Regions from separate parts of the Photobacterium sp. TY1-4 genome, predicted to be linked through region 2. Evidence: riboswitches for the same ligand, from Rfam matches in the RefSeq annotation. Region 2 holds a riboswitch; each other region holds the start of a gene.
The links. A riboswitch is a leader RNA that binds a small molecule or an ion and turns the genes downstream of it on or off. The one in region 2 is predicted to bind thiamine pyrophosphate.
Positions count from the first base shown of each region.

Region 1: linked by a shared signal. The riboswitch ahead of thiM (hydroxyethylthiazole kinase) and the one ahead of thiB (thiamine ABC transporter substrate binding subunit) in region 2 are both predicted to bind thiamine pyrophosphate.
Region 3: linked by a shared signal. The riboswitch ahead of thiD (bifunctional hydroxymethylpyrimidine kinase/phosphomethylpyrimidine kinase) and the one ahead of thiB (thiamine ABC transporter substrate binding subunit) in region 2 are both predicted to bind thiamine pyrophosphate.
Region 4: linked by a shared signal. The riboswitch ahead of thiC (phosphomethylpyrimidine synthase ThiC) and the one ahead of thiB (thiamine ABC transporter substrate binding subunit) in region 2 are both predicted to bind thiamine pyrophosphate.

Region 1 is NZ_CP099735.1:162,135-169,671, forward strand. Features, by position in the region: gene NH461_RS17340 (response regulator) at 1-346, opposite strand, end outside; gene NH461_RS17345 (DUF4118 domain-containing protein) at 343-1,470, opposite strand; gene NH461_RS17350 (GNAT family N-acetyltransferase) at 1,788-2,576, shown strand; TPP riboswitch at 2,642-2,739, shown strand; gene thiM (hydroxyethylthiazole kinase) at 2,949-3,734, shown strand; gene thiE (thiamine phosphate synthase) at 3,746-4,381, shown strand; gene NH461_RS17365 (DEAD/DEAH box helicase) at 4,532-5,731, shown strand; gene NH461_RS17370 (GlcG/HbpS family heme-binding protein) at 5,883-6,377, opposite strand; gene NH461_RS17375 (response regulator transcription factor) at 6,552-7,232, shown strand; gene NH461_RS17380 (sensor histidine kinase) at 7,210-7,537, shown strand, end outside.
Region 2 is NZ_CP099734.1:3,176,702-3,184,238, forward strand. Features, by position in the region: gene NH461_RS14605 (DUF547 domain-containing protein) at 117-899, shown strand; TPP riboswitch at 986-1,093, shown strand; gene thiB (thiamine ABC transporter substrate binding subunit) at 1,232-2,185, shown strand; gene thiP (thiamine/thiamine pyrophosphate ABC transporter permease ThiP) at 2,199-3,788, shown strand; gene thiQ (thiamine ABC transporter ATP-binding protein) at 3,788-4,516, shown strand; gene NH461_RS14625 (PhoH family protein) at 4,632-6,008, opposite strand; gene rapA (RNA polymerase-associated protein RapA) at 6,317-7,537, shown strand, end outside.
Region 3 is NZ_CP099735.1:260,279-267,815, forward strand. Features, by position in the region: gene NH461_RS17785 (ABC transporter substrate-binding protein) at 1-829, opposite strand, end outside; gene NH461_RS17790 (ABC transporter permease) at 857-1,669, opposite strand; gene NH461_RS17795 (ABC transporter ATP-binding protein) at 1,698-2,471, opposite strand; gene thiD (bifunctional hydroxymethylpyrimidine kinase/phosphomethylpyrimidine kinase) at 2,471-3,316, opposite strand; TPP riboswitch at 3,386-3,483, opposite strand; gene NH461_RS17805 (VOC family protein) at 3,750-4,100, shown strand; gene NH461_RS17810 (FAD-binding oxidoreductase) at 4,153-5,748, opposite strand; gene NH461_RS17815 (GNAT family N-acetyltransferase) at 6,019-6,675, shown strand; gene NH461_RS17820 (PhnA domain-containing protein) at 6,795-7,367, opposite strand.
Region 4 is NZ_CP099734.1:3,499,481-3,507,017, forward strand. Features, by position in the region: gene thiH (2-iminoacetate synthase ThiH) at 1-26, opposite strand, end outside; gene NH461_RS16155 (thiazole synthase) at 36-806, opposite strand; gene thiS (sulfur carrier protein ThiS) at 807-1,025, opposite strand; gene NH461_RS16165 (HesA/MoeB/ThiF family protein) at 1,022-1,792, opposite strand; gene thiE (thiamine phosphate synthase) at 1,782-3,044, opposite strand; gene thiC (phosphomethylpyrimidine synthase ThiC) at 3,044-4,969, opposite strand; TPP riboswitch at 5,087-5,184, opposite strand; gene NH461_RS16180 (universal stress protein) at 5,249-5,695, opposite strand; gene crcB (fluoride efflux transporter CrcB) at 5,818-6,201, shown strand; tRNA gene NH461_RS16190 (tRNA-Trp) at 6,567-6,643, opposite strand; tRNA gene NH461_RS16195 (tRNA-Asp) at 6,681-6,757, opposite strand; rRNA gene rrf (5S ribosomal RNA) at 6,814-6,929, opposite strand; rRNA gene NH461_RS16205 (23S ribosomal RNA) at 7,079-7,537, opposite strand, start outside.

The sequences.
Region 1 (7,537 bases), on a different replicon from region 2:
CTTTGATGCGGGCCATCAGCTCGCGGATCCCGAACGGCTTGCTTAAATAGTCGTTGGCGCCGAGTTCGAGCAGGCGGACTTTTTCATCCTCTTCATCCCGGGCAGTCAGCACCAGCACCGGCGTGGGCTGGTCACGGCGCAGGCGTTGCAGCAAATCGCTGCCGTCCCCGTCCGGTAAACCCAAATCCAGAATAATCAGGTCGGGCGCCGCTGTGTTGATTTGTGCCTGCGCCTCAGCCAGATTTGTTGCACTGACGGACTGAAATCCTTCGGCCGCAAGGGCAATGCGGATGAAAGTCTGGATTTGCGGCTCATCATCAATGATGAGGATGGTGTAGGGCGTCATGACAGATCCTCGCGGCAGCGCTCTTTGTGGTATAGCTCTTTGTGACAGAGCTCCTCGTAACAAGGAAGCTGGATTCGGATGGTGCAGCCGTGGTCAACCGGCACAATGGCAATGGTGCCCCGGTGGGCGTCGATAATACTTTTAGTGACGGTCAGGCCCATACCTGATCCGCCGTCCGCCTGATTGCCGGGGTGCTGGGAGTAGAACAGGTCAAATACCTGTTGGTGCTGGTCCGGCGGGATCCCCGGACCCTGATCGCAGATATCCAGGGTTACCTGATCGCCGTCTAGGTAGACCTCAACCCTGACTTTCTCCTGCGCCGGAGAATAAGCGACTGCATTATCAATCACATTGAACAGCGCCTGTTCCAGCAGGGAAGCCTGAACATGCACCCGGGGTAGATCCGGGATGATGTGCAAAACAATCCGATCGCTGCGCTCCCGGCGGCAGGCTGCATGCACGATCGGGGCAATTGATTGTTCCGTGGTTTGCAACGTGACTTGATCCCATTGCAGTTTCGTCGCCTGCAGCAGGTTCTCGATATAGTGGTGCAAGCGATGGCTTTCATCCATTGCACTTTGTAGCAACTCTTCCTGTTGCGGCTCTGCCAGCTTGCTGCGATACGCCTGCAAGGTGCTGAGTGTTCCGATAATGGTGGAGAGCGGCGTGCGCAGATCATGGGAGACGGACAGCAGAATGTTACTGCGCAGGGTTGCTTGTTTCAGCGCCTGTTGCTGACGGCGGTAGTGCTCGGCCAGCTGGCTAGTGATCAGGGCAACGAGCAGGAACACCCCCAGGTTCATGATGTCACTGGGGTGGAACATCTGGAGGGAAAAGCGTGGCGCAGTAAAGAAAAAGTTGAAACTCAGCGCGCTGCACACGGCGGCGGCAAACGCCCGGAACCGATCCCCATGTAAAGCCACCCAAACCACACCGAGTTGCAGGATCAGCAAAACTGCCGCGGTGGAGTGAAGCCAGTGATCGAGCAGGGCACTCACCGCCAGCGCGGCGAGGGTGGTGCCGGCCGCAAACAGCCACGGCTTGGTAAAATACCGTGTACCGGCGCAATTCGCTTGGGTGAAATGCTGCGCCTTGATTGTCTGTTGGGGTGCAGAGGCTTTCATAACTTGGGGTCGTTGACTGAACATGGGGTGACTTTATCAGAGTTTGGGGAATGCTGGCCGTAAAGAAAGCGTAATTTCTTTTGAGTCAGCAGGTTAACAGCGGCAATGGCGATAACCTATTCGTCGAGTTGAGAGCAAATTCAAGTTTCCAGGCTGTACTTCTGTTTGTCTCTCAATATTGCTGTGATGTGAAATCAGTGTCACTTATACTGAGCTCGATTTTGATTGCAGCTGCAATCTCTGTTGTGCTGACGCTGCGCCGGATAGTCCGATACGGTTTGGCGTCATGCATTTCAATAAGAACAAAAGGAATTGGTTTGATTCATCAAAATAACATTCGTCAGTTTTATGAGGTTGAAGTCGCGTACAGCCGCTTTAATAATTTGCGCACCTTCTCGACCGGACTGCCCAGCGAGATGCGGGTGATCGAACAAGCGGGCTTGACGGTTTTTGTTGATCCCACTCGTCCGTATGATAACCGGATCCTCGGGCTGAATGCAGACAATGAAGTTCACCTGGAGACTGTGCTCGGCGAATATCCCGAACCGATTGCACCCTATCTCGAACTCGAACCCGAAGCGGTGTCGCAGGTGCTGTCGAACCGGCTGGTATCGCTGGGCTATCTGCCGGTGTTGTCTCTGGAATATCTGGCGTTACCTCTGGAGCGTTATGATGCCGCACAGTGCCCGACGGATATTCATGTCGAGCGGTGGGGACCGGAACGCGCGGATGATTTCCTGGCGCTGCTGAAAACTTCCGGCGTCCAGTGCAGTGATGAGATTTGGGCGCTGAAACGCCAGTTTTACTGCACCGAGCAGTTTCGCTGTTTTGTCGCCATGGTCGATGAGCAACCCTGCGCCTGGGCCACATCATTCATCGAGCAGGGGACCGCGCTGCTGGCTAATGCTTATACCCAGGAAACGAGCCGTGGACGGGGATGCCAGACTGCGTTGCTGCATGCCCGTGCCAGAGACGCGCAGTCACTGGGCTGCACTGACTTGCTGACGGATGTGCTGCCGCAAAGTCAGAGCGCGCTGAATTGTAAAAAACTGGGCTTCTCAACCCTGACGGTGCGTTCGATTTGGGAGCGGACTGTCGCGGGATAAGCTATTGAAGTGGCTGAAAGTGCAACACGGCTTGTTGCGCTTTCAGTCAATATTGATATCATCGCGGGAAATAGTCGGGGAGCCGGAAGGCTGAGATCGCATTGCGAGACCCGTTGAACCTGATTCAGTTAACACTGGCGTAGGGAACTATACCGCTTGCGATGGAAGGTATCATGCCTTCGCCTCAATAAATGGATCGCCGGGCGCTGTTCTCTCTTTCCAGCCCGATGTATCTGCCTGATGAATCCAGCCTTCGTGTGTCGTCAAATGGCTGTTTCCCGCTGACATCGTTTCTGATCAGGTATTCCCCTAAATGAACCGCTCACCGGTGAGCGTGACAAGGCCGCGTCACAGCGACGTCTGAGGAAGCATATGAATACCGAAACTATCGTCTCCGCACTGAATGCCGTGCGTCAGCAAAAGCCGCTGGTGGTCAATATCACCAATTACGTTGTCATGAACAACACCGCCAATGCGTTGCTGGCACTGGGTGCATCCCCGATCATGGCGCATTCGCGTGAGGAAATGGCTGAAATGATGCGTTTTGCCGGTGCGTTGGTGGTGAATATCGGCACCCTGGATAGTGCCTGGACGCCGCGCATGGCTTATGCCGTTGAGCAAGCGAATCGACATGGTAAGCCGGTAGTGCTGGATCCGGTCGGTTGTGGGGCCAGCACCCTGCGTACCCAAACGTCGCGTCAGATCGCTCAGGCGGCAGCGCAGCTGATCATCCGCGGCAATGCCTCGGAGATTATTGCGTTAGCCGGAGAAGCAGGCCAGAACAAAGGGGTCGATGCATTGGACAGCAGTGAAGCTGCCGTGGGGGCGGCGCGTCATCTGGCCGAGGTCTATGGTTGCAATGTGGTGATTTCAGGCGCGACCGACGTCGTGGTGACCGCGGAAGGCGAGGTTCGGCTGCGCAACGGCCATGCCATGATGCCGTTTGTCACCGGGATGGGCTGTACGCTGTCGGCGCTGACCGGCGCCTTTGCGGCAGTGGGCGAAACCACGGGTCTTGCTGCCGCCGCTGTCCTGGGGATTGCCGGAGAAATCGCCGCTGAGCAGTCCGCCGGGCCCGGAAGCCTGCAGCTTAACCTGCTCGATGCGCTGTATCAGCTCGATGAAGCCACGTTGCGCCAGCGCCTGAAGTTGGCCTAAGGAAAGCTGTTGTGAACCCATATCGTTTATATCTGGTGACAGACGATCAGCAAGATCTTGCGACCCTGACCTCGGTTGTGGCACAGGCCGTTGCGGGTGGGGTGACCATGGTGCAGGTGCGGGAAAAGCACGGCGATGTTCGTGCGTTTATCGAGCGGGCACAGGCAGTGAAAGACATCCTTCGCGGCACGGGTGTGCCTTTGATCATCAATGATCGCGTCGATGTCGCCCTGACGGTCGATGCCGATGGTGTCCATCTGGGGCAATCGGATATGCCAGCGGTACTGGCGCGCCAACTGATTGGTGAAGACAAGCTGCTCGGCTTGTCGATTGAAAACGAGCAGCAGCTCATTGAAGCCGAATCGTTGCCGTTGGATTATCTGGGCCTGAGTGCGATTTTTACCACTCCGACCAAAACCGATATCAAAAAAGCCTGGGGCATTGATGGGCTGGCCATGGCGATTGCCCAAAGCAGTTATCCCATCGTTGCGATTGGCGGGATCAACGCCGCCAATCTCGATGCGGTGGTGGAAACGGGCGTTGACGGGATTGCGCTGGTCTCAGCCATTTGCCACGCCGACTCACCGCGTGATGCGGCGGCTGTTCTGCGGCAACAGCTGGCTGCGCAGGAAACCGTGCGTGAATGACTCCCGGTGATCGACGCTTGTCCCTGAAGTCGGTCATTTCACGCCGAAAAATGCTCAGCGCTTGCCGGGGTTCATGATAGAATCCCGCGCTTACTTGTGTTGCGCCGGTTTCAGGCGCAACCTGATTGTTTGATGAACCTGAGGCGATCCATGCCATTCTCTAAACTTGGACTGAGCAAACCACTGACGCAAGCGGTGGCAGCGCTCGGTTATACCCAACCGACCACGATCCAGGCCAAAGCGATCCCGGTGATCCTGGAAGGCAAGAACCTGATTGCCGCTGCGCAAACCGGCACCGGTAAAACGGCCAGCTTCGTGCTGCCTATCCTGGAAAAGCTGAGCCAGGGACAGACGAAAAAGAAAAAGCGGATCCGTGCACTGATCCTAGTCCCGACCCGCGAGTTGGCCATTCAGGTTGAAGAGAAGATCACCCAGTATGGTCAGGACCTGGGGCTGACGTCGCTGGCGATGTATGGCGGGGTCGACGAGCAGCAGCAGAAACAGCGTCTGATTGAAGGCGTGGACGTGTTGGTGGCAACGCCGGGTCGTCTGCTGGATTTGTATGGCCAGCGGGCTGTGTATTTCGAAGAAGTCGAAATGCTGGTGCTGGATGAAGCCGACCGCATGCTGGATATGGGCTTTATCGATGATCTGAACAAGATCCTGGATCGCCTGCCGGAAGACATTCAGCAGTTGCTGTTTTCCGCGACGTTGTCGCGTAAAGTCCGTGATCTGGCGAAGTCTGCGGTGATCGATCCGCATGAAATCACCATCGCCGCCAATCAGGCATCGAAAGCCAATATTGAACAGTGGTTGATCACGGTCGATAAAGATAAAAAGTCGGCTTTGCTGAGCCACTTAATCAACGAAAACCAGTGGGATCAGGCGCTGATTTTTATCGAAACCAAACACGGCGCGGCAAAGCTGGTGTCCCAGTTGGAAAAACGCGGCATTGCAGCGGAAGCGTTCCACAGCGGGCGCAGCCAGGCCGCACGTGCTCAGTTGCTGGAAGATTTTAAAGCCGGCAGCCTGAAATATCTGGTGGCAACCGGGGTTGCGGCGCGCGGGATCGATATCGAAGAGCTGTCGCGTGTGGTGAACTATGATCTGCCGTTCCCGGCGGATGAATATGTCCACCGGATTGGCCGGACCGGCCGGGCAAATGCCTCGGGTGAGGCGATCTCGTTTGTCTCGAAAGACAACTTCAAAAACCTGTGCATGATCGAAAGCCGCCTGGGCCATCTGATTGAACGCCGGGAAGTGGAAGGTTTTGCACCGAAAAAACCGGTGCCGATCTCGATTCTGAACTACGTCCCGAAAAGCAAGCGACAGCCGCAGGACAAAGGCTGATGTAGCCTTTACTTCATGTAGCCCTTACTTCATGTAATCCGGACTTCAACGAAAACAGGCGCTCAATCGAGCGCCTGTTTTTTTATCAGGTTTGGCACAACCCATCGGAGCGGATGGCTCACGCCGACTCATATTGTTGGGGGCAATGTGATCACAGCACCTTGTTGATCGCGGCTTCAGCGCACTGCACATCCAGGTGGCCACCCGGCGCGCCGCCGACACCAATGGCACCGATCACCGTATTGTTGACGGTCAGCGGCAGGCCGCCAGCCAGGAGCAACAGGTTGTCATCCATATCTTTCAGCGGTTGCAACATCGGCTTATCCGCGATGGTCTTCATCAGGTTGGCCGTCGGTTGTTTCATGCTCGCGGCGGTGAAGGCTTTTTTGCGTGAGCTGTCGAGGGTGTGCTTACCCGCATTGTCTGCGCGAAGCTGTGCAATGACGTTGCCGGTGACATCCACAACGGTGGCGGTGACTGTGTAGCCTTTGGCTGAACACTGCGCGACAGCCTCCTGGCTCAGCGCAAATGCCGTGGCTGATGAGATTTGGGCAATCGAAATCGTGGCTGCCTGATTCTCGGCACTGGCCTGGAAAGACGTTGCAGCCAGACCTGCGAAGAGGGTGCTCAGTAGCGTTGTTTTCAAAGATGTCATGTGATCCTCCATGAACGGGTGATGTTTGGGTACATGCAGTCAGGTTAGCGACATCGGGATTGCCGGAGGCTTTCAGGAACATTACAAGCGTGTAATGTTCCTGAAATTCGCCCAGAAAAGCTGATACAGTGAGCGGGTTATTCCCCACACAGGTTGATAGATTCAGTGAACGTATTACTGATCGAAGATGATCTGCACATCACCCGGTTTCTGACCCAGGGCTTTATGCAGGAAGGTTACACTGTGACTCAGGCAGGCGATGGCGTTGACGGGCTGCATTATGCGACCACCGCCCACTATGACGTGATTGTGCTGGACTTGATGTTGCCGAAGAAAGACGGGCTGCAAGTGCTTGCCGAGCTGCGCGGCATGGGGCATACCACCCCGGTGATCATTCTCAGCGCCAAACATTCCGTGGAAGAGCGGGTGTTGGGGCTTCGCTCCGGCGCGGACGACTATCTGGTCAAGCCGTTTGCCTTTTCCGAGCTGCTGGCCCGCTGCCAGATCTTAACCCGCAGAAGCCCGTCTCAGGCCGCACCTGCGCATCAGCTGAGTTATCATGATCTCACCCTGGATTTACTCAAACATAGCTTGCACCGCGGCGGACAGCCGATCCCACTCAATCAGCGGGAGTTTATGTTGATGCAGTTGTTGTTGCAGCATCCGGAAAAAGTGCTGTCGAAAACGGCGATCCTGGAGCAGGTGTGGGGCTATCAGTTTGATCCGCAAACCAATGTGGTTGATGTACTGGTCTGTCGTCTGCGCGGCAAAGTGGATAAGCACTTTGACTTACCCTTAATCCACACCATCCGAGGCGTCGGCTATGTCCTCAAAGCAGAAGGTTGAAGTTGCCCTGGCTCTGACTCAGCGCCAGCTGTTTCGCAAGTTTATGGCCATTTTGCTGTTGGCGTTGCTGGTGATTGAAGCCGTGGTCGGCGGCATTTTCTTCTATGACCTGTATCGGGTTGAGACCAAAATCATGACGTCCTTGTCGGTGGAGTACCAGCGGATCCTCAAGTTTGAGTCCGATGACAAGCTGGACCATGTGATCCGAGCCAATCCGCAACGACTGGTGGACAATCATATCGCGGCGTTTGTTGTACCAAACCCCGCTGCTGGAGCGACGTCCGGTGAGAGAGCCCAAGTCCGGT
Region 2 (7,537 bases):
CCGGCCACCGTGCCGGGGCTTTTTTCATGGTTGCGACTTGGTTTGCCTAACCGCTGTAAGAAAACAGCGGTTCGCGGGTCTAACCTTTGAATCTCCCGGAAACTGAAGGACACCCCATGCGATCCCTGATGGCCCTGACCCTGCTGTTACTCTCGGCAAATCTGTTTGCCGCCCCAAAAGCCGATCTCTGGCCGTACTGGCAACCGCATCACGCCGCCAGCACCGTGCAGGTCGACCACAGCCGCTGGCAACAGTTGCTCGATACCTATCTCGTCACCCAACCGACCCAGACCCTGTTTCGCTACCGTCAGGTCAGCGATGCCGACCGCTACGAGCTGGGCCGCTACCTGCGCGATCTGAGCCAGCGCGATCCGCGCCAGCTCAACCGCCGCGAGCAGTTTGCCTACTGGGTCAACCTGTATAATGCCCTCACCGTCCAACTGATCCTCGAGAACTACCCGGTGAGCTCGATCACCAAGCTCGGCGGCCTGTTCAGCTTCGGGCCCTGGAATGACACCGTCATCACCATCAACGGCAAAGCGCTGACCCTCAATGACATTGAACACCGGATCCTGCGCCCGATCTGGCAAGACCCGCGCATCCATTACGTGGTGAACTGCGCCAGCCTCGGCTGCCCGGATCTTCAGCCGCAGGCCTTTACCGCCGCCAATGCCGAAACCCTGCTTGAGCAAAGTGCCCGGCGTTTTATCAACAGTGACAAAGGCGTGGCGGTGCAAGGCAACCAAGTACGCCTGTCGTCAATTTATGACTGGTACGGCAGCGATTTCGGCACCCGTGACCAGTTGCAGCGCCACCTCAACCGCTACCGGGATGGGGAACCCGTGACGCTCAACCGCGTCAGCTACGACTATAACTGGGCCCTGAACGAGGCCCGTTAACGGACGGCGGCTCCGGTCTAACGCGCCTCGCCTTTCAGTCGATCCCGAGAAACTGGCAACCCACCGCCGGGCGGATTACAATACCGGCTGTTCTCATGGGGTGCCTGAGCCCGCTCAGACTGAGACTGCCAACGCAGAACCCATTGAACCTGAACCAGATCATGCTGGCGTAGGAATTGAGATGATTTGAAGTGCCTTTGCTTTTCCAAGTCGCTGCACGATGCCGCGAGCCCTTCTCAACCCTAAGCCGCTCAACCGATTTTTTCTCTTGCAGGACGCAAGAGTATCAGGAGCGCACCGTGAAAAAACACCTGTCGATCTTAACGCTGGCGATGGCCGCCGGCTCTGCCTGGGCTGCCGACGACACCCTGACCGTCTATACCTACAGCTCGTTTGCCTCTGACTGGGGACCGGGCCCGGCGATTGAAAAAGCCTTCGAGGCCCAGTGTGGCTGTAATCTGGAATTTGTCGCCCTGGACGATGGCGTGTCCATCCTCAACCGTCTGCGCCTAGAAGGCAAAAACACCCAGGCCGATATCGTGCTGGGGCTGGATAACAACCTGATCAGCGAAGCAAAAAATACCGGCCTGCTGGCCGAGCACCAACTCGACACCAGCAAGCTGGCCCTGCCGAACGGCTGGCAGGACACCACCTTTGTCCCGTATGACTACGGCTACTTTGCCTTTATTTATGACAGCAGCAAGCTGAGCAATCCGCCGAAGAGCTTAAAAGAGCTGGTTCAGCGCGACGATCTGAGCATCATTTACCAGGATCCGCGCACCTCCACTCCGGGCCAGGGCCTGATGCTGTGGATGAAATCCGTCTACGGCGAGCAAGCCAGCGACGCCTGGCAGCAGCTGGCGAAGAAGACCGTGACCGTCACCAAGGGCTGGTCGGAAGCCTACAGCATGTTCCTCAAGGGCGAATCGGATCTGGTGCTCTCTTACACCACCTCCCCGGCGTATCACCTGATTGCCGAGAACGAAGGCAAGTATAAAGCAGCGAACTTCAGCGAAGGCCACTATATGCAGGTGGAAGTGGCTGCCAAGCTGAAAAACAGCCACAGCCAAAAACTGGCCGATCAGTTCCTGGCCTTTATCCTGACGCCGCAATTCCAGGCCGAAATCCCGACCGGCAACTGGATGTACCCGGTGATCAAACAGGACCTGCCGCAAGGGTTCGAGCAGTTGACGCTGCCGGCCAAATCGCTGGAATTTACCGCAGAGGATGTTGCGGCGAATCGACGTGGATGGATCCGTGAATGGCAACATGCACTGACCCGTTAATAGCGAGACTCTGTTGAATACCCGCGTAACCCAAGTTCTGCCCGGCCTGATCTCGGCCGGGTTCATTGTGGCTCTGGTGATCAGCGCCCTGAGCGCCCTGATCAGCCAGGCCCACGCCCTGAGCCCGTGGCTGATCTGGCAGGATCCCTACCTGCGCCATATCACCGGTTTTAGTTTCTACCAGGCATTCCTGTCCACGCTGCTCAGCATTGTCCCGGCCATTCCGATCGCCTATGCGTTCTCCCGCCGCCGGTTTCCCGGTCGTCAGCTGCTGCTGCGCCTGTTTGCCATGACGCTGGTGCTGCCGGTGCTGGTTGCCGTGTTCGGCTTGCTGGCGATATACGGTAAGAGCGGTCTGCTGGCCCAGTGGCTGGAAAGCTGGGGCGGGTCGATGCCGTTTTCCATCTATGGGCTCCACGGCATTTTGCTGGCCCACGTCTTTCTTAATCTGCCGCTCGCCACCCGACTGCTGTACCAGAGCCTGGACGGTATTCCCTATGAGCAGCATCAACTGGCCGCCCATCTAGGGATACGCGGCTGGAGCAAGTTTCGCCTGATCGCCTGGCCGCGGTTGCGCCAGCAGTTGCCGCAGGTCATCGGCCTGGTGTTCATGCTTTGCTTTACCAGTTTTGCCGTGGTGATGTCGCTCGGCGGCGGCCCCAAGGCAACCACCATTGAGCTAGCGATCTACCAGGCGCTGCGTTATGACTTTGATCTGGCCGGCGGGGCCATGCTGGCCCTGTGGCAAATGCTGATCTGCTGCGGCCTGGTGTTGTTCAGCCAGCGGTTTGCCAAGCCGTTGGCGACCCAGAGCGGCGCGACCGCACGTCCGTTGCCGCCGCAGCATGACAGCTGGCAGGCCCGGGCCTGGGACGGACTGTGGATCGGCCTGACCCTGCTGCTGGTGCTGCCGCCGCTGCTGGCCGTGATCAGCGCCGGGCTGAACCCGCAACTCCCGGGGCTGCTAAGCAACCCCGACTTGTGGCAGGCGGTCGGCACGTCCCTCAAGATTGCCTCGCTGGCCTGTCTGCTGGCATTGCTGGGCGGGGTGACGATCCTGCTGGCCAGCCGTCAGTGGCGGCTGCGCCATCACGGCCTGTCGGCCGACGGCATCGAGCTCATCGGTACCATGATCCTGGTGACGCCGGGACTGGTGCTGAGCACCGGGATCTTCCTCCTGCTGCGTCAGTTCACCGATGTCTTTGCTGCGGCCTTCTGGGTGGTGGTCTGCGTCAATGCCCTGATGGCCCTGCCCTATGTGATCAAAACCCTGAGCCAGCCGATGCTGCACATCGCCCAGCAGTACAACCCGCTGTGCCATAGCCTCGGCATGCGGGGCTGGACCCGGCTGCGGCTGGTTGAATGGCCGGCCCTGCGCAAGCCGATCGCCCAGGCGCTGGCGATGGGCTTTGTGCTGTCGCTGGGCGATTTGGGTGCCATCGCCCTGTTCGGCAGCCAGGGCTTCCAGACCCTGCCGCTGTATCTGTATCAGCTCCTCGGCAGCTACCAGATGGATGCCGCAGCCGTGGCCGCGCTGGTGTTGCTGCTGCTGAGCCTGGGCCTGTTTACCCTGGTGGAAAAATTGCTCATTCGGAATCCATGATGTTAACCCTGAACCAACTCACCCACAGTTACGTCCAACCGGGCCGCGATCACCAGCGTGAACGCACCCTGTTTTGCTTTGATTTTAATGTCGAGGCCGGCGAAATCGTCGCCCTGCTCGGGCCTAGCGGCGCCGGGAAAAGTACCCTGCTGGCGATGGTTGCCGGTTTCCTGACGCCTGACAGCGGCGAGCTGATCATCAACGGTCAGCGCATCGAACGCCAGCTGCCGTCCGAGCGTCCGCTGTCATTGCTGTTTCAGGACCATAACCTGTTTCCGCACCTGAGCGTGTTCGACAACCTCGGTCTGGGGCTACACCCCGGCCTGAAGTTGACCCATGAGGATAAAGAGAAAATCGTGGTGGCGGCGGCCCGGGTCGGGATCCAACCTTATCTCGACCGGTTGCCCGAGCAGCTCTCCGGCGGCCAGAAACAACGGGTCGCCCTGGCGCGCTGCCTGCTGCGCAACCGCCCGCTGCTGTTGCTCGACGAGCCGTTTTCTGCGTTGGATCCGGCGCTGCGCAACGAAATGCTGACACTGGTGAAAAGCCTGGCGCGTGAGCACCGCACCACCGTCTTGTTGATCACCCACAGCCCGGAAGAAGCGCTGAAGATTGCCGACCGCTGCGCCTTTATCAGCCAGGGTCAGATCCAGCTGGCCGGCCCGACCCGCGAGGTGCTGGAGAGCCCGCAACATGACGATCTCAAGCGCTACCTCGGGCGGGCTTAACCGCCCCCCCTCCCTCCCTGAAAAGCAACCCCTGAAAATCACAAGGAGCAAGGGGGTTTCCCTTGCTCCTTGACGTTCAAATCAGTGAATGAATGGCCGACCCGCGGCCGGAAAATTACAGGTTCTCTTCGGCAAATTCGGCCAGGCGACTACGCACCACGCCGTTCAGGTACACGTTGGCACTTCCCTCGAAATTCTTGAATCGCTCGACGATATACGTCAGGCCCGAGGTCACAGGAGATAAGTAAGTGGAGTCAATCTGCGCCAGGTTCCCGGAGCAGACAATTTTGGTGCCTTCCCCGCATCGGGTGATGATGGTTTTGATTTGCGAGGCGGTTAAGTTCTGACACTCATCCAGCAAGACGAAAGCATTCTGGATCGAGCGTCCGCGCATGAAGTTAATCGATTTAAACTGAATATTGGCTTTGTCATAGATGTATTTCATGGAGCCGTCAGTACATACGTCATTCTTGTGCAGGGCTTCCATGGTGTCGGTCACGGCCGCCAGCCACGGCATCATTTTCTCTTCTTCGGTCCCCGGCAGGAATCCGATCGATTCGGCGATCTCCGGCGTGTTCCGGGTCACGATGATCTTGTCGTACATCCCTTTCTCAATCACCTGCTCCAGGGCTGCCGCCATGGCCAGGATGGTTTTCCCGCAGCCCGCCGGGCCGGTCAGGATCACCAGATCGATATTCGGGTCCATCAGCGCATCGAGTGCCATGCCCTGGTAGATGTTTTTCGGATGGATCCCCCAGGCCTGCCGATGCATCAAGCGCTCCTGGCCGATGTCTTTCACCACTACGTCCTTGCCGTCGACCGACTGGACCCGGGCCGCGAAATCCGTGCCCTCGTCATACAGGTACTGGTTCACAAACGGGGTTTCGAACAGCTCCGCCGGTAAGGTATGCAGCGTCGAACGCCCCTCAGCTTTCGACTGGCATTCCCCGACCCGCTCCCAGAAGTTGCCCGGGAACTGATAGAAGCCCTTGGTCAGCAGCCGGACATCATCGATCAACTGATCCGAGCGATAGTCATCGACATGATAGACCCCGGCGCCCTTGGCCCGCAGCCGCATGTTGATGTCTTTGGTGATCAGCACCACCTGGCGCGGCGCATAGTCGGCCTGGAGAAACAGCACCCCGTTCAGGATCCGGTTGTCCCCGGCCTTGTCGGCAAAAGCGTGGACGGTTTCAGTCACCTCGTAATCGGCAAAAATGGCAATCGTCCCAGTGCCCTCACCATCTTTGGATAAAGGGATCCCGGCGGAGATCTCTTCCGGGGTAGCATCGTGGAAAATGTCTTCCAGCGCCCGAATCGCAATCCGGGCATCCCGGGAGACGTCACGCTTGCTATCCTTGATTCGGTCCAGCTCTTCCAGCACGGTCATGGGGATGACCACGTCATGCTCTTGAAATGAATATACGGCGAGGGGCTCATGAAGCAGAATATTTGTATCGAGTACAAACACTTTCCGATCAGTGTCGTCCATAGATACCTCCTTGGTAACAGTCTGACGGCAACTGTTGTGCCGCTATTTTCAGCGTACGCCAACCACGTTATCTGACTTCTATTTATGACCGGATTTAATGAAAAAATTGTGACAATCGACTCGAAAATGACACAAGCCAATTCTGTTAACTTTCACCGTGACCTTGCTCACAGCATGCAGTACCATTACCCCCCTTTTATGGCCGGTGCAGATTCTGACTTACACTTATATTTCAGTGTAGCGCACAAAAAGAAGAGCACCCGCTTAGCATCTCCTTAATATCAAATAATTAGAAGGTTTTAACCACTATGCCATTTGCTTTGGGTCAACGTTGGATCAGCGATACTGAAAGTGATCTGGGACTAGGCACGGTCGTCGCAATGGACGCCCGCACCGTCACCCTGATGTTCTCTGCGACAGAAGAAAACCGCTTGTATGCGCGCACTGATGCCCCCGTGACCCGGGTGATGTTTAATGTCGGCGATGTGATCGAAAGCCACGACGGCTGGTCGCTGCAAGTCGAGCAGGTGGATGAAACCGGCGGGGTGTTTACCTATTTCGGGACCCGCACCGATACCGGCGAAGAAAACGTCCCGCTGCGCGAGATTTTTCTCAGCAATCAGATCCGCTTCAACAAGCCCCAGGACAAGCTGTTTGCCGGTCAGATCGATCGCATGGACCGCTTTGCCCTGCGCTACCGGGCGCTGAACAATCAGTATGAACAACATAAAAGCCCGCTGCGCGGCCTGTGCGGCATGCGTGCCGGGCTGATCCCGCATCAGTTGCACATCGCCCATGAAGTCGGTCGCCGCTATGCACCGCGCGTATTGCTGGCCGATGAAGTGGGTCTGGGGAAGACCATCGAAGCCGGGATGATTATCCACCAGCAGGTGCTGTCCGGCCGTGCCGAACGCATTCTGATCCTGGTGCCGGAAACCCTGCAACACCAGTGGCTGGTCGAAATGATGCGCCGCTTCAACCTGCATTTCTCTATTTTTGACGAAGAGCGCTGCGTCGAAGCCTTTGCCGATTCCGCCAACCCGTTTGATACCGCCCAGTATGTACTGTGCTCGCTGGATTTCCTGCGCAAGAGCCGCCGCCGCTTCGAGCAGGCGCTCGAAGCCGACTGGGATCTGCTGGTGGTCGATGAGGCCCACCACCTGGAATGGAGCGAAGACAACCCGAGCCGCCAGTATCAGGTCGTCGAAGCCCTGGCCGAGAAGAGCCCTGGCGTCCTGCTGCTGACCGCAACCCCGGAGCAACTGGGCCACCAGAGCCACTTTGCCCGTCTGCGTCTGCTCGACCCGGACCGCTTTTACGATTACGACGCTTTTGTCGAAGAAGAGCGCCAGTACGCCCCGGTGGCTGACGCCGTCTCCCGCCTGCTGTCCGGCGACAAGCTCGATGATGTGGCCAAAAACAGCCTGACCGAGCTGTTGCCGGAGCAGGACATTGAGCCGCTACTGCGGATCATCGAGGCCGGTGACATCGACCCGGCACAACAGGCCAGCGTCCGCCAGGAGCTGATC
Region 3 (7,537 bases), on a different replicon from region 2:
GAGCAAAACGGGTCAGCGTATCTTCCCAGGCCCGACGGTTGAGATCGTTATTGAGGGTGTCCGGCGCGTAGGCGACAAATTCCTGCCAGGCTTTCTCAGGGTGATTGATCAGGTACACGGTTGCTTTTTCAATCGCTTTGTTGAACTTGTTGATGGTTTCCGGATTGTATTTGTGTTTATTGGCCACAAAGATCAGCTCGTCATACGGCGGGACGCCATGTTCTTCCGGATAGAACGCGGTGGCTTCATAGCCTTCCAGTTCTAGCTGGTTCAGCTCGAAGTTACGCAGGCCGCCCCAAATTGCATCGACTTTGCCTGATGCCAGCGAGGAGGAGAGTGCCCAGCCAACATTGATGATTTTGACGGAATCCATCGAGACCTGATCTGAAGCAAGCATGGTGCCGATCGTGGCATCTTCACTGCCGCCGATTGCCACGCCGATTTTTTTGCCTTTCAAATCGGCGAGGCTGCGAATGCCGGATTTATCCAGCACAATCAATGAGTTCAGCGGGCCGGAAATGAGGGTGGCCGAGCGGACCAATGGCAGTTCAGCTGCGATGCTGGAGATCAGCGTACTTTGATAGGACACGGCCAAATCAATTTTCCCGGCAGCAACCAGTTTATCCGGAATGCTGGGATCAGCCGGCTCCTGAATCACCACTTCCAGTCCCTGCTCAGCAAACCAGCCTTTTTCCTGGGCCAGAATAATCGGGCCGTGGTTGGGATTGACGAACCAGTCGAGCATTAAGGTGACCTTTTCAGCGGCTGCCTGGAACGATGCCAGCGATAAGGAGATCGCGGCAACGCTTTGAAGTAACTGCTTTTTCATATGAATTTCCTGTTGATGTTATCTGTGTTATTGGTTTTGCCACGGAATGGCTTTTTTCAGCAGGCCGTCGGCAATGAAGTAAAAACTGATGGAGAAGAATGCCAGGATGAACAGGGCGGCAAACATCTCATCGACGAACATGCGGGCGTTGGCTTGCAGCATCAGATAGCCCAGCCCTTCGCTCGAACCCACCCATTCGCCGATGACTGCGCCGATTGGGGCCACCACCACAGCAACCCGAATACCCGAAGCCAGTGCCGGCAGGGCGGCAGGCAGGCGGATCTGCCACAGCAGCTGCCAGCGCGTGGCACCCATGGTGCGGGCCAGATCCAGATAGCCGGTCGGCGTTTGCCGCAACCCGTCGTAACAACAAGTGGTGACGGGGAAAAAGATGATCAGGGCGGCCATCACGACTTTCGAGGCAATGCCGTAACCGAGCCATAGCATCAGGATCGGCGCAATCGCAAAGACCGGAATGGCCTGGCTGGTGATCAAGATCGGCAGCAGCCAGCGGCGCAACGGGGCAAACAGCAACATTTGCAGGGCGAAAAACAGCCCCATCGCTAACCCCAGTAACAGGCCGAGTAATACCTCGGTGCTGGTGACCAGGGTGTGGTGCCAGAGCACATCAAACCGGGTGACTAGCTTGTTTAGCACTGCAACCGGTCCCGGCAGGATAAAAGGTGGCAGTGAAAACAGCATCACGGCAGCCTGCCAGAGACTGATAATCACCCCGAAGCTGATGAGTACCCGCAGTACTTTTCGGGAAAACCCGCTTCGGCTGATCGTCCGGGCCGACGCCGCAGGCGGCTGAAACGGCTGCAATGGCCGTTTGGTCATGGGCTCGAGGGTGTCCTGAGGAAGGCTGTCAGCCATAGTCACGCTCCAGTTGGTCAATAATCATCTGCTGGTGGGCCGCCATTTGCGCGTCAAATGATCGCGGCGGCACGGATTGCGGGACAGCCAATCGGGCCAGCTGTGCCGGGCTACCGGACATCAGGTAGATGTGATGTGCCAGCCGCAGGGCTTCCTGTGGATCATGGGTGATTAACAGCACGGTACGATCCTGCAATAACTCGGCGGCCAGGCTCTGTAGTTTGTGGCGGGTGACAGCGTCGAGCGCGGAAAAGGGCTCGTCCATCAGGACCAGTGGCTTGTCCTGCATCAGGGTCCGAGCCAGGGCCACACGCTGGCGCATCCCCCCGGAGAGCTGATCCGGTCTGACTGCATGGAAATCTGCCAGACCGACGGCCGCCAGCAACGACATCGCCCGGGTTGCATCCGGTGTTGTGGCGCCTGAACCCAGCCGCTGGCTGAGGCAGACGTTGTCCAGCACGGACAGCCACGGCAGTAACAGATCCTGCTGGGCCATATAGGCGACGCGGTCTTGCAATGGTTGCTCATCCGATGTGAGCAACTGTCCCTGCCAGAGCACCGCATCTCCACTCAGTCCGGCCAGGTGACGCAGCAGCGTGGTTTTTCCACAGCCGCTTTTACCCAACAGGCAAGTCCATTGTCCGGCCGGTAAGGTCAGGTTTAGATCATCGAAAACGGCGGTCGCTGCATCCCGGTAACGAAGCGAGGCATGATTCAGGCTGACCTGAACCGGGGGTGGGTGCCCCCCGACTGCTGGCGATAACATCATGCACGCTCCGGCTGGTAGTGCCCGTGAAAGAAGTGGTGAACCGGGCCGTGTCCGGCGCCGATTTGCAGTTCATCAGCATGGCGGATGGCTTCGGTGATATAGGTTTTGGCATGTTGAACGGCGTCGTTCAGTGCATAACCCTGGGCCAGGAAGGAGGCGATGGCTGCGGATAAGGTGCAGCCGGTTCCGTGAGTGTTGTGGGTGTCAATCCGTGGGTGACTGAAGCGGATCACCTGTTCGGCGCTGATCAGTAAATCGGTGCTTTCTTGTGTTTGGGATAGGTGGCCCCCTTTGAGCAGAACGGATCCGGCACCCAACCCGCGCAGAGCTTCGACCAGCTGCGCCATCTCGACTTCGGTCTGAGGAATATCTGTATTCAGCAGCGCGGCGGCCTCCGGCAGATTCGGGGTGATCACATCTGCCAGTGGCAACAGGGTTGATTTCAGGGTTTCAATCGCATCCCGTTGGAGCAGCAGATCGCCGCTGGTTGCAACCATGACCGGGTCAACGACCAGAAACTGAGGCTGGTACTGGCAAAGTTTATCCGCCACGGTCTGAATGATGGCGGCGTCACTGAGCATGCCGATTTTTACCGCTTTGACATCCAGATCACTGAATACCGTATCCAGCTGCTCGGCAACAAATTCCGGGGAAATATTGAAGATCCCGGTCACGCCTTGGGTATTTTGTGCGGTCAGGGCGGAAATGACAGAGCAAGCGTATCCGCCGGTGGCTGAGATTGCTTTGATGTCTGCTTGAATACCGGCGCCACCGCCACTGTCAGAACCGGCAATGGTTAACGTAATTGGTGTTGTTGATTGAGCTGCTGATTGAACGGCCATATCTACCCCTAACGATATCGCGCAGGGTAGCAGGTGTCCGGGATTGCCCGATAGAGCGCGGGCAGGGGCGAGACACGGTTGCTAGTTCCCTACGCCATTATTAAATGGATCAGGTTCAACGGGTCCCACCGAAGTGGTCTCAGCCTATGGCTCCCCGACTAACTTACCTAAATTGTTGATTCTTTATACTGGGCACGCAATTTTTCGTGCCAGAAGCGGATGTATTCTACCCTTGTTTTTCACAGCAGAGCAAACCGAAAAAGGAATTATTCTGACCAAGCGCTGAACTTTGCACCGCAGTGGTCTGTGGTTGAGAAAAATAGGGTTGAGAAAAAATAAGCTTGAGCATAAATTGGGTTGAACATGAATCGGGTTGAATGGTCGTACGAAGTAACAGACAACATCACACAGTTAGGGACATATCATGAGTCAGATGCATCAGGACAAGATTAACTATGTTGAGTTTCCGGCGGCCGATCTGGAAGCAACGAAGCAGTTTTTCCAGCAGGCTTTCGGCTGGGCGTTCACCGACTACGGTGAAGATTACACGGCATTTTCCAATCAAGGACTGGATGGCGGTTTTTATCGTGCCCCGCTCAAATCAACGACGCAGCAAGGCGCTGCGCTGATCGTGCTGTATAGCGCCCATCTTGAACAAACCCAAGCCAAGGTTGAAGCGGCCGGCGGCCAGATTGTGAAGCCGATTTTTGAATTCCCGGGCGGACGGCGTTTTCAGTTTTTTGAACCCAGTGGCAATGAGTTGGCGGTGTGGTCAGATCAATAATGGTTTCCCGCCATAACGGCGGGAAATTCGCGCATTAATCGTGATCCGGAGATCAACCCGGCTCAGATGACGTTTCAAGCGCTTTCGTTGTTTCAGGGGGAGCAGGGGCTTTAACTGCTTCAGCGACTCCAGGCCCCTTCGTGGCGTCAGGCTGCGTAAGCAAGTACTTATCCGGCGACAGGATGTTGTTGGGATCCAGGCTTTGCTTGAGCGTGGCCAGAAGGGCAAGGTTCTCTTTTCGCACGAATGGTTTGATCGTATCAAACAGCCCGGAACCGCTGCGGTATGGGCAGAACCCGGCGGATAACAGGGCTGCATCGATGGCCTGGTGGAAACGGGTTGCTTTTTCAATTTCCGGCTCGGATTTGCCGAATCGAATATTGGCAATCAGAACGACGGCACGTTCGCTGACATTGGTCATGCTGTAGCGCTCTTCATAGCCATATTCACGGAACAGCCGACGGCAGATACTGAGCATCTCGGAGATATCCTGTCGAGCATGGCTGCTCACCGCACAGATCCAGCGAAAATTCGCCGGAAATTCCGAGGTCTTCATTGCGGAACTGGCCGCCGGATGATCGAGCAGGGTCTGGATGGCCGCATCGGACGGAACGCCCAGCTTGAGATCCAGCACCAGTTTCAGGCTATCGATCATCGGGGATTTTAAGTATCGATTGATTTTGCACAGCATTCGCCAGCGAAAATCATCAAGAAACAGAATCTTTGCACCCGGGATCTGCTGTTTTAGGGTTTGCTTGACGTGTTTATACCGGGCTTTCACCACGCCTTTCGGCCCGGCCAGGGAGGTGGTGAGGATCCAGGCACCTGGTGCCTGTCGGGCTTGTTCACCCATGGCTCGGGTCATGCTGACCGTATGGACGCCACTGGTGATCACACCTTCCAGTTTCAGCTTGCCGATGGTGGCGACCATGTCGGGCGCATCATCTTCTTCCGGACACAAAGCGAAAACGGTGGCCTGATAGGCCGGTTTCGGCTGAAGTGCCAGCGTCATTTCGAGCACAATCCCCAAGTTTGACTGGCTGAATAATCCCTGCAGGACCGGCCCGGCGCCGTAGGGGTAGAGATGTTGTGCAACACTGTGTTCAAACATCCCCATCCCTGTCGTAATGATCTTGCCGGTTGGCAGGAGTACCCGCATGGATTGCACATGGCCGAAACGGTCCGAGTAATCGGTGTGTCCGAATCCGCGCTCCAGAATGTTGCCGACCATGCTGGTATGTAACCCGGCAGCGGTAATGTCCATTTGTAAGGAGCTGCTGGTATTTTGCAGGGCCGTGAAGAGCTGCGATTGCGTGATCCCCGGTTGGATCCGAACATAGGCTTGCGCATCATTGATTTCGAGGACTTGGGACAAGCGGCTGAGATTGACAATGACTTGCTGGGGATGCGTTCCTTGTGCGGTGCCGTAGCCCCAGTTCTTCCCTTGTGCGACCGGGTGAATGGTGAATCGATGTTGATTGGCAGCCTCAACGATGGCGATGAGCTCAGATTCCTGCTCGGGCCATACAACGGCTGACGGGGTACAGAGACTCCCATTGAGAGCCAGACTATACTCGTGCAGTGTTTCGGGATCCTGCGAGATTTGCGAAGCCGCGAAAATATTACTTAATACTGTGCGTAGTTCCATATCCCTTTATCCTACGGGTGCTTACCGACAGTTACCTCATCAATAAGGCTGCTAAAACAGAGTGTTAGATTTATATTGTGCAAAAAAAACACGTCATCGACAGCGGTGAGGGTAATGTTATGTGAACCTGATTGAATAAATGCACAAAAAAACATTCGAATGACCATAAATCACTTAATTGGCGTCTGGGTTCGGCGTAGGGTAGAGGCGTGTTTTACAGCAAGCAGGACCGGCAAGTCGCCTGATATCGTGAAGGTCGTCGGACAATTTATGGAACTGGATAAGCTAACCACGCAGCTCTGTGTGACGGAAGAAGAAAAAATCACAGCCTATAACATACGTTATCAGGCCTATACCACTGTTGGTTATAACCCACTGTGCACATCCGGCTTGTTTACGGATCCGTTTGATGCGGAACCGAATAACTTTACATTTCTACTGAAAGAAGGCACCAAGCCGGTTGCTACCGTTCGTGCGAGTGTTTTACACCGACCGATAGGGTGGACACAGGTGCCGTGTAAAGGCGGTTTCGAGCCGGAATTCGCTTTGTTAGAACAGGAGTACGATACGATTGTTGAGATGGGTCGTTTGGCAGTACTACCGGATGTTCGGGGTTTAGCTTCCCTGGCACCTTTGGCGCTATTCTGTTGTATCTACACGCTTGATGAGCGTTTTGGACGAACGGCGCTGGTGTGCGGATCAAGTAAGAAGCATCGGCGCTTTTACCAGCGGCTGGGCATGAAAAGTTTGTGTGATTTTGCACCACGACCGAATACGGCAATCGATCTGACGCTCATGGCTAAAACGTTAGATTTAGATGAGTTTATTGAAAGCGCCGGGGCGCATTTGGATGAAGCGACGATTCGCCGTCTCATTCCTCCTTTCCCGCATGTTGACGGGTGCCGTGACGTTTCTGAACAAGGATGAGGATTCAATGTTGCGAGAGCAGGAGGTTGCTGGCCTTTTAAAAAACAGGCGCATAAAAGCGCCTGTTTTGCCGATGACTTACGGTGAAATAAGCCACTGTGAATGAGCCATCGAGTGGCTTACATCTTTTTACAGTAAGCCGCGATGATCACCATGTTGGTTCCGGCAGCTTTGCCCGAGATGTGCAGTGGGTTGTCGGTCAGGCGAATGCCACGTACCGCTGTTCCTTGCTTAATCACCAGGCTCGAGCCTTTCACCGGCAGATCTTTGATGATTGTGACATTGTCACCAGCTTGTAGTGGTGTGCCGTTTACATCCAGGGTTTGTACGGCGTCCAGCGCTTCGAGTGCGATACCTTTTTCTGCCCACTCGATCATGTCTTCTTCCATATACAGCATGTCCAGCAGGTCCTGCGCCCAGGTTTCACCGGACAGGCGCTTGAGCATGCGGTAAGCCATGACCTGAACGGCCGGTACTTCACTCCACATGCTTTCATTCAGGCAGCGCCAATGGTTCTGATCCATGGTATCTGCGTCTTCAATCTGTCCACGGCAAGTTCCACACACCAGGACACAGCTGGCCGCTGTTGAATCTGGTGATGCCGGTACTTCATACATGCTCAGATTCTCTTCTGATGAGCACAGTTCACATTTGTGACCAGCACGTTCTTTCACAATAGTTTCAATTGTCATAAGGAATTGTCCGTAGATTTAATGTGGCGATATTATGCCAGCATTTTTCCAGAAGAAAAGAAATCCGGCGCTAGCAAGCGGGAAAGCCGGGTTTATTGACAATATTCAGTCTAAGAATTCTCCTATTTTGAGATTGTGTTGGCAAAAAAATGCTAGATTTATGGAGGAGA
Region 4 (7,537 bases), 320 kb from region 2:
TGCCGCCAGACATCCACATAACTCATGCGGCCCCCTTAGGCGGTGTGATCCAAAAACGCGGTCAGCGGACTGGAAGCCATCGCTTGGTTCACGGTCCCGGCCAGCCCGGCCTCGTAAGCCATCCGGCCGCTTTCCACCGCCAGCTTGAACGCCTTGCCCATCGCCACCGGATCAGCCGCCGCGGCGATCGCGGTGTTGACCAGCACAGCATCGGCTCCCAGCTCCATCGCTTCGGCCGCATGAGACGGCGCACCAATTCCGGCATCGACCACCACCGGCACCCGGGCCTGATCGATGATAATTTCCAGAAAGTCACGCGACGCCAGCCCCTTGTTCGAGCCAATCGGCGCACCGAGCGGCATCACTGCGGCACAACCGACTTCTTCCAGCCGCTTACACAGCACCGGATCGGCATGGCAGTAAGGCAGTACAATGAAACCTTCTTTGACCAGCGCCTCTGCGGCCGCCAGGGTTTCGATCGGGTCCGGCATCAGGTATTTCGGATCGGGGTGGATCTCCAGCTTAAGCCAGTTGGTCCCCAGTGCGGCACGGGCCAATTTGGCAGCAAACACCGCTTCTTTGGCATTTTTGGCGCCGGACGTGTTCGGGAGCAGGTTGACACCGGCAGCGATCAAAGGCGCCAGAATGTCATCATCCCGGCTCTCAATATCGACCCGCTTGAGCGCCATAGTCACCAGCTCAGAGCCACTGGCAATAATAGAGTCACTCATCGCCTGCCGGCTGGCATACTTACCGGTGCCGGTGAACAGGCGGGAAGAAAAGGTTTTATCGGCAATCTTCAGCATTTAACCTCCGGCAATCGCTTGGAACAAGGCGATGCGGTCGCCTTGGCTGAGTCGGGTCGTGTCCCAGTCGCTCCGGGCCACAATGTCATCGTTGAGGGCAACGGCTGTCGCTTGCAACGGCATCTCCAGCGCAATTAGCAGCGCGGCCAGGGTATGTCCGGCCGGGCAATTCACCGGCTTGTCGTTGACGCGGACTTGAATCGCAGTTGTTGTCGTCATTCGTTCTTCTCTCCTGTGCCACAGACCGGGCACGCTGGCTCACGCGCCACGTTGAAGGTTTGCCAGGCAGATGTCAGTCCGTCAAATAGCCGCAGGGTGGCAAACGGTAAGGTGCCGGACCCCGTCAGCAACTTCAGCGCTTCCAGCGCCTGTAACGTGCCGATCGTACCGACGACCGGACCAGCGATCCCGCTGGTACTGCAATTTTGCGGCGCCTGCGGGGCATCCGCCTGCCAGGGAAACAGACAGTGATAGCAGGGCCCGGATCCGCCGCGGAAATCAAACGCCATCAGTTGTCCCTGCCAGCTGATCGCCGCCCCGGCAATCAGCGGTTTACCTGCGGAAACACAGGCCTGATTCACCGCGTGGCGGGTTTCCAGGTTATCCGAGCAATCGAGTACCACATCAGCCAGCGACACTTCCAACGCCAGCTGCTGCGCTGCCAGTCGGGCTTCGACCGGACGAACCCGGATCATCGGATTGAGGCTTCGCAGTTGCTCTGCAGCGGCGTGGGCCTTGCTGTGCCCCTGATCCGCTTCGCGATAGATCACCTGCCGCTGAAGGTTTGAGCTGTCGACGACATCATCGTCCGCGATCACCAGCTGACCGATCCCGGCACCGGCCAGATACAAGGCCGCCGCCGATCCCAAACCACCCGCGCCAACCAGCAGCACCTGCGCCTGCGCGAGCTGGGCCTGTCCGGCTTCACCGATTTCCGGCAACATGATCTGGCGGTTATAGCGGATAAAAGCCTGATCACTGAGCATGGGCGGGCTCCTTGGGCAGGACAGCGTGCTGCGGCTCCGGGCGCACCAGACGACGGTAAAATGCATCGACCGCCGCCTGAGGATCCTCGGCCTGAGTAATGGCCCGGACCACCGCCACACTGCTGACACCGGTTTGCCACACCGCATCTGCGCGAGACAGGTCAATCCCGCCGATCGCGACGGTCGGGAATTCCCGGCCAATCAAGCGCCGGTACAGCGCCAGACGGCTCAGTCCCTGCGGCTTGGACGGCATTTGCTTGGTGGTGGTCGGATAAATATGGCCCAGAGCGATATAGCTGGGATGAAACTCTGCCGCGCGCAGGATTTCGTAATAGCCATGGGTTGACAGACCCAGACGCAGGCCGGCTTGCTGAATGGCAGCCAAATCAGCCGTTTCTAGATCTTCCTGCCCCAGATGCACCCCGTAAGCCCGGTGTTCAATCGCCAGTTGCCAGTAATCATTGATATAGACCTGCGCCTTGGCCTGCGCCCCGGCGGCGATCACCTGACGGACCTGCGCGGCAAGCGTGGGCTCTGTCGGATCTTTGATCCGCAATTGCGTCAGGGTGACGCCCATCTCCAGCAGCCGTCCGACCCAAGCGGCCGAATCGACAACCGGATACAGCGCCATCTGGGCCGGATCCGCCTTGGCAAACGGCGCCACCGCCACTTCCCGGCTGACCCACCCGAGTGCCTCGGCCTGTGGGTGATTTGCGGTCAACGGACGCGGAAACAGCGCCCGCTCAAGCGGCCAGCAGTCGACACACCCTTCGTCTTTATCATGGAGATAACACCGGGCGTAAGCCCGGGCGAGCGTCACCGCATCTTCCAGCGGATAATCCAGGGCTAGGGCCGCCAGCAACATGGCACGCTGCGGCGCTTCAGGCCCAGCTTGCCCGCAAAATACCGCGCGAGCTTCGCCATGGTGATGCCACAAGTCGACATATCCCAGCGCCGTCGGCAAACCGCAAATCACCAGTGACGGATCCTGCGCAACCTGCTGCTGCACCTCACGCAGGGACGGATACGGCGGCAGCCACTGATCCTGCACCCGGTAATCCGCAGCTCCGCTATCTTCAGGATGAAAGGTCAGGCGAATTCGGCGATGGTCGACGTCTATCCCGACATCAGGTGAAGTCGCCCAGACCACCTCAACCGGCGCCCCCAATTGATAGTGCTGTGCTGAAGCCAGCACAGCATTGAAATACCGGCGCAACGGTGCCAGGTATTCCGGTAAGGTGAGTGTTCCCATCAGCCTTCCTCGTGTGCCGGGTGGTACAGCTCACTGCCTCGGGCTCGGAATTCTTCAGCTTTCTGCTGCATCCCCTCCAGCGGGTCTTCCAGAAGTTTGATTTCCACCGCCTGCGCCTCTTGGGGCAGCGTTTTAGCATAATCCCGCACTTCCTGAGAGATCTTCATCGAGCAGAATTTCGGACCGCACATCGAACAGAAGTGCGCTACCTTGCCCGATTCCTGCGGCAGGGTTTCATCGTGGTAGGAGCGGGCCGTTTCTGGATCCAGCGCCAGGTTGAACTGATCTTCCCAACGGAATTCAAAACGGGCTTTCGACAAGGCGTTATCCCTTACCTGCGCGCCCGGGTGTCCTTTGGCCAAATCAGCAGCATGAGCACATAGCTTATACGTGATCAGCCCGACCTTTACATCGTCTTTGTTCGGCAGACCCAGGTGCTCTTTCGGGGTGACGTAGCACAGCATGGCGCAGCCGAACCAGCCAATCATCGCTGCACCAATCCCTGAAGTGATGTGATCGTAGCCCGGAGCAATATCCGTCGTCAGTGGGCCCAGAGTGTAGAACGGCGCTTCATGGCAGTGCTTGAGCTGCTCATCCATGTTCTCTTTGATCATGTGCATCGGCACGTGTCCCGGCCCTTCAATCATTACCTGGACATCATATTCCCAGGCGATTTTAGTCAGCTCTCCCAAGGTGCGTAGCTCACTGAACTGCGCTTCGTCGTTGGCATCAGCCACCGAGCCCGGACGCAGGCCATCCCCCAGAGAAAGCGAAATATCGTACCGGGCACAGATTTCACAGATCTCGCGGAAGTGTTCATACAGGAAGCTTTCTTTGTGATGCGCCAGACACCACTTGGCCATGATTGATCCACCCCGTGAGACAATCCCGGTCACCCGCTTGGCGGTCATCGGCACGTAGCGCAGCAGTACCCCGGCATGGATAGTGAAGTAATCGACCCCCTGCTCGGCCTGCTCCAGCAAAGTGTCGCGGAATACTTCCCAGGTCAGGTTCTCCGCAATACCGTTCACCTTTTCCAGCGCCTGATACATCGGCACCGTACCGATTGGCACCGGGCTATTGCGGATGATCCACTCACGGGTTTCGTGAATATTGCGACCGGTCGACAGATCCATCACGGTATCGCCGCCCCAGCGGGTCGACCACACTAACTTTTCCACTTCTTCTTCAATCGATGAACTGACAGCAGAGTTACCGATGTTGGCGTTCACTTTGACCAGGAAGTTACGACCGATAATCATCGGCTCTGATTCCGGGTGGTTGATATTGGCTGGAATAATCGCTCGGCCTTCCGCCACTTCCTGTCGGACAAATTCCGGCGTAATTTCTTTCGGCAGATTGGCCCCGAAGTTCTGGCCCGGATGCTGTTGAGTCAGCACGGCATCGCGGTACTTGGCGCGGCCCATATTTTCGCGAATTGCGATGTATTCCATTTCCGGGGTAATGATCCCCTGACGGGCGTAATGTAGTTGGGTAACATTCGCCCCCGCTTTGGCACGCCGAATGCGAGCGCGCTCACCAAAACGCAGCTCGTCCAGCGTATCATCGGCCAGACGCTCTTTGGAATACGCCGAACTCAACTCATCCAGCAGCTCGGTATCTCCGCGCTCTGAAATCCAGGTTTCCCGCAGTCGCGGCAGGCCCGTGTAAATATCGATTTCATGGGCAGGATCGGTGTACAGTCCCGATGTATCATAAACGCGGATCGGCTCATTGGGCTCCAAAACCGGGGCATCTTTGGTGCCGCCGACCAGGCTGTCCGACAGGGTAATTTCGCGCATCGGGACACGAATATCGTCGCGGCTGCCCGTCACATAGACTTTGTGTGAGTTCGGATACGGTTGGGTGGTGAGTGAATCAATGAATTGTTTCGCTTCCAGTCTCGCTTGTTTGCGATTCGACATAGCAATTTCCTTGGTTTCAATAAAAGGGAAGTTGCTTATCGGATGGGTGCGTCAACAAGAGGCTACACGTAGGGTGTGTAACATCATCTGGAACAGCAGCTGCAGGTGCAGCAATACAGAAGATTTTCTCTTGTTCCCTTCGCAGGTATTAGCCTGATCAGGTTCTACGGATCCCGCAATGCGGTCTCAGCCAATTGGCACTCCGACAAGTTAAGCTCGAGTATATGGAAGTCTTGAGCGAACAGCAACTATCCTGAGCTGCTTTGTTGTAACATCTGATCAATGACACATTAACACATCGCAGCCGCCTTGCTGTGACAAAGCCTGCCCCAGATCGCCAAACCACTGGATACCGCTTTTGTGTGTACCAAGAACGACCAGATTAGCCCGAACCTGCTTCACCAGATCCAGCAAATGCTTCGCAACGTCCCCATCGGCAATATGCAGGGCCCGGACTTTATAGGGGGATGCCTGAGACAAGGCAGATAGCTGCTGAATGCGGAGCGCCTGGGTGTCTAAGTGCGCCTCTTCCAGCCCCAGCTCCGCATCCAGAAAACTCACATTCCCCAGCCCCGGCTCGACAAACGCGACATGCAACTCGGCATGGTTCTGCCCTGCAATCAGCGCCGCTTTCACCATCAACTGGTGTGCATCCAGGTTATCCGGGTTTACCGCCAGCAGTACCGTCTGATACAACGCCATACTTTTCCCCCGAGAATGATTCATGTCACCCACCGAAACATCGTGCATCAATCATTGATTGCACATTTACAGCCCGGCAAAGGTGATCAACACACAGCTATCGTGGTATTAGTATGGCAACTTTCTCACAACCTAAAGTAGTATCAATGAGCCAATTTTTCTTCTTGGGACTGATTGCGCTGGGCGGTGCCTTTGGCGCCTGTTCACGGTATCTGATTTCTGAACTGTGCGTCAGCCTGTTCGGCCGGGGATTTCCCTACGGTACCCTGGTCGTCAATGTGCTCGGCTCCTTGCTCATGGGGCTATTGATGTCTGCCATCAACCAGGGCATGATTGCGAGTGTCCCCGCCCGTCCCATCATTGGTTTGGGCTTTCTCGGGGCCCTGACGACCTTCTCCACGTTCTCGATGGATAATGTCATTCTGATGCAGCAAGGCGCGTTTTTAAAAGCCGGACTCAATATACTGCTCAATGTCGCTCTCAGCATCGCAGCCTGCTTTGTGGGTTACCAGCTCCTCATGAAAAACTAGCGCCTGCGTAGCCCAAACAACGCTGACATCGCGTCCATCTCCCCACGGCCTTCGAAAGCAGCACTAAAATTGGTAGATCATAAAGAAAGAAATTTGATCAGGCCAACAGAAGCTCGATGGATCATAGGATCGGACAGGGCTGTACTCCGATGCTACGATATCCCAAAGACCATCAGGCGCTGCAGTACATTAATGGAATTCGACAATCAGCATACAAAAAAGCCCCTGCATCTCTGCAGGGGCGTATAGTCTGAGGCTTCAGAAGACGGCAGGGAGCCGCATTCAGGAAATTCAGAGAATCCACTGCACTGACAATGGACGCTTAAAACAAAAAAACCTCAGCATTTCTGCTGAGGTTTCAAATATGGCAGGGGTGGAGAGATTCGAACTCCCAACACGCGGATTTGGAATCCGCTGCTCTGCCAATTGGAGCTACACCCCTGTTGGCTCAGTTTTTAAGAGCTGAAACTCTGAATAAGTGGCGGAGCGGACGGGACTCGAACCCGCGACCCCCGGCGTGACAGGCCGGTATTCTAACCAACTGAACTACCGCTCCACACGGCACCTAATCGAAGTCTTACTGTTGATGCTTCAATCAAGTTAATGTTCAAAGCCTGGCGATGTCCTACTCTCACATGGGGAGGCCCCACACTACCATCGGCGCTGCTGCGTTTCACTGCTGAGTTCGGCATGGGATCAGGTGGGTCCGCAACGCTATGGTCGCCAAGCAAATTCGATGTGAAGGGATTCACTAATATCGCGATGCCATGGATGGCAAGGAGCGATGTGACCCTACACTAAATCTGGAAAAGTTAACTAGTATCTCAAACACATCATTCAAGTGCTCGTGGAGTCCGTAAAACCCCTTGGGTGTTGTATGGTTAAGCCGCACGGGCAATTAGTACAGGTTAGCTCAACGCCTCACAGCGCTTACACACCCTGCCTATCAACGTCGTCGTCTACGACAACCCTTCAGAAGGCTTAAAGCCTTGGGGATGACTCATCTTGAGGCTCGCTTCCCGCTTAGATGCTTTCAGCGGTTATCGATTCCGAACTTAGCTACCGGGCAATGCGTCTGGCGACACAACCCGAACACCAGCGGTTCGTCCACTCCGGTCCTCTCGTACTAGGAGCAGCCCCTCTCAATCATCCAACGCCCACGGCAGATAGGGACCGAACTGTCTCACGACGTTCTAAACCCAGCTCGCGTACCACTTTAAATGGCGAACAGCCATACCCTTGGGACCGACTTCAGCCCCAGGATGTGATGAGCCGACATCGAGGTGCCAAACACCGCCGTCGATATGAACTCTTGGGCGGTATCAGCCTGTTATCC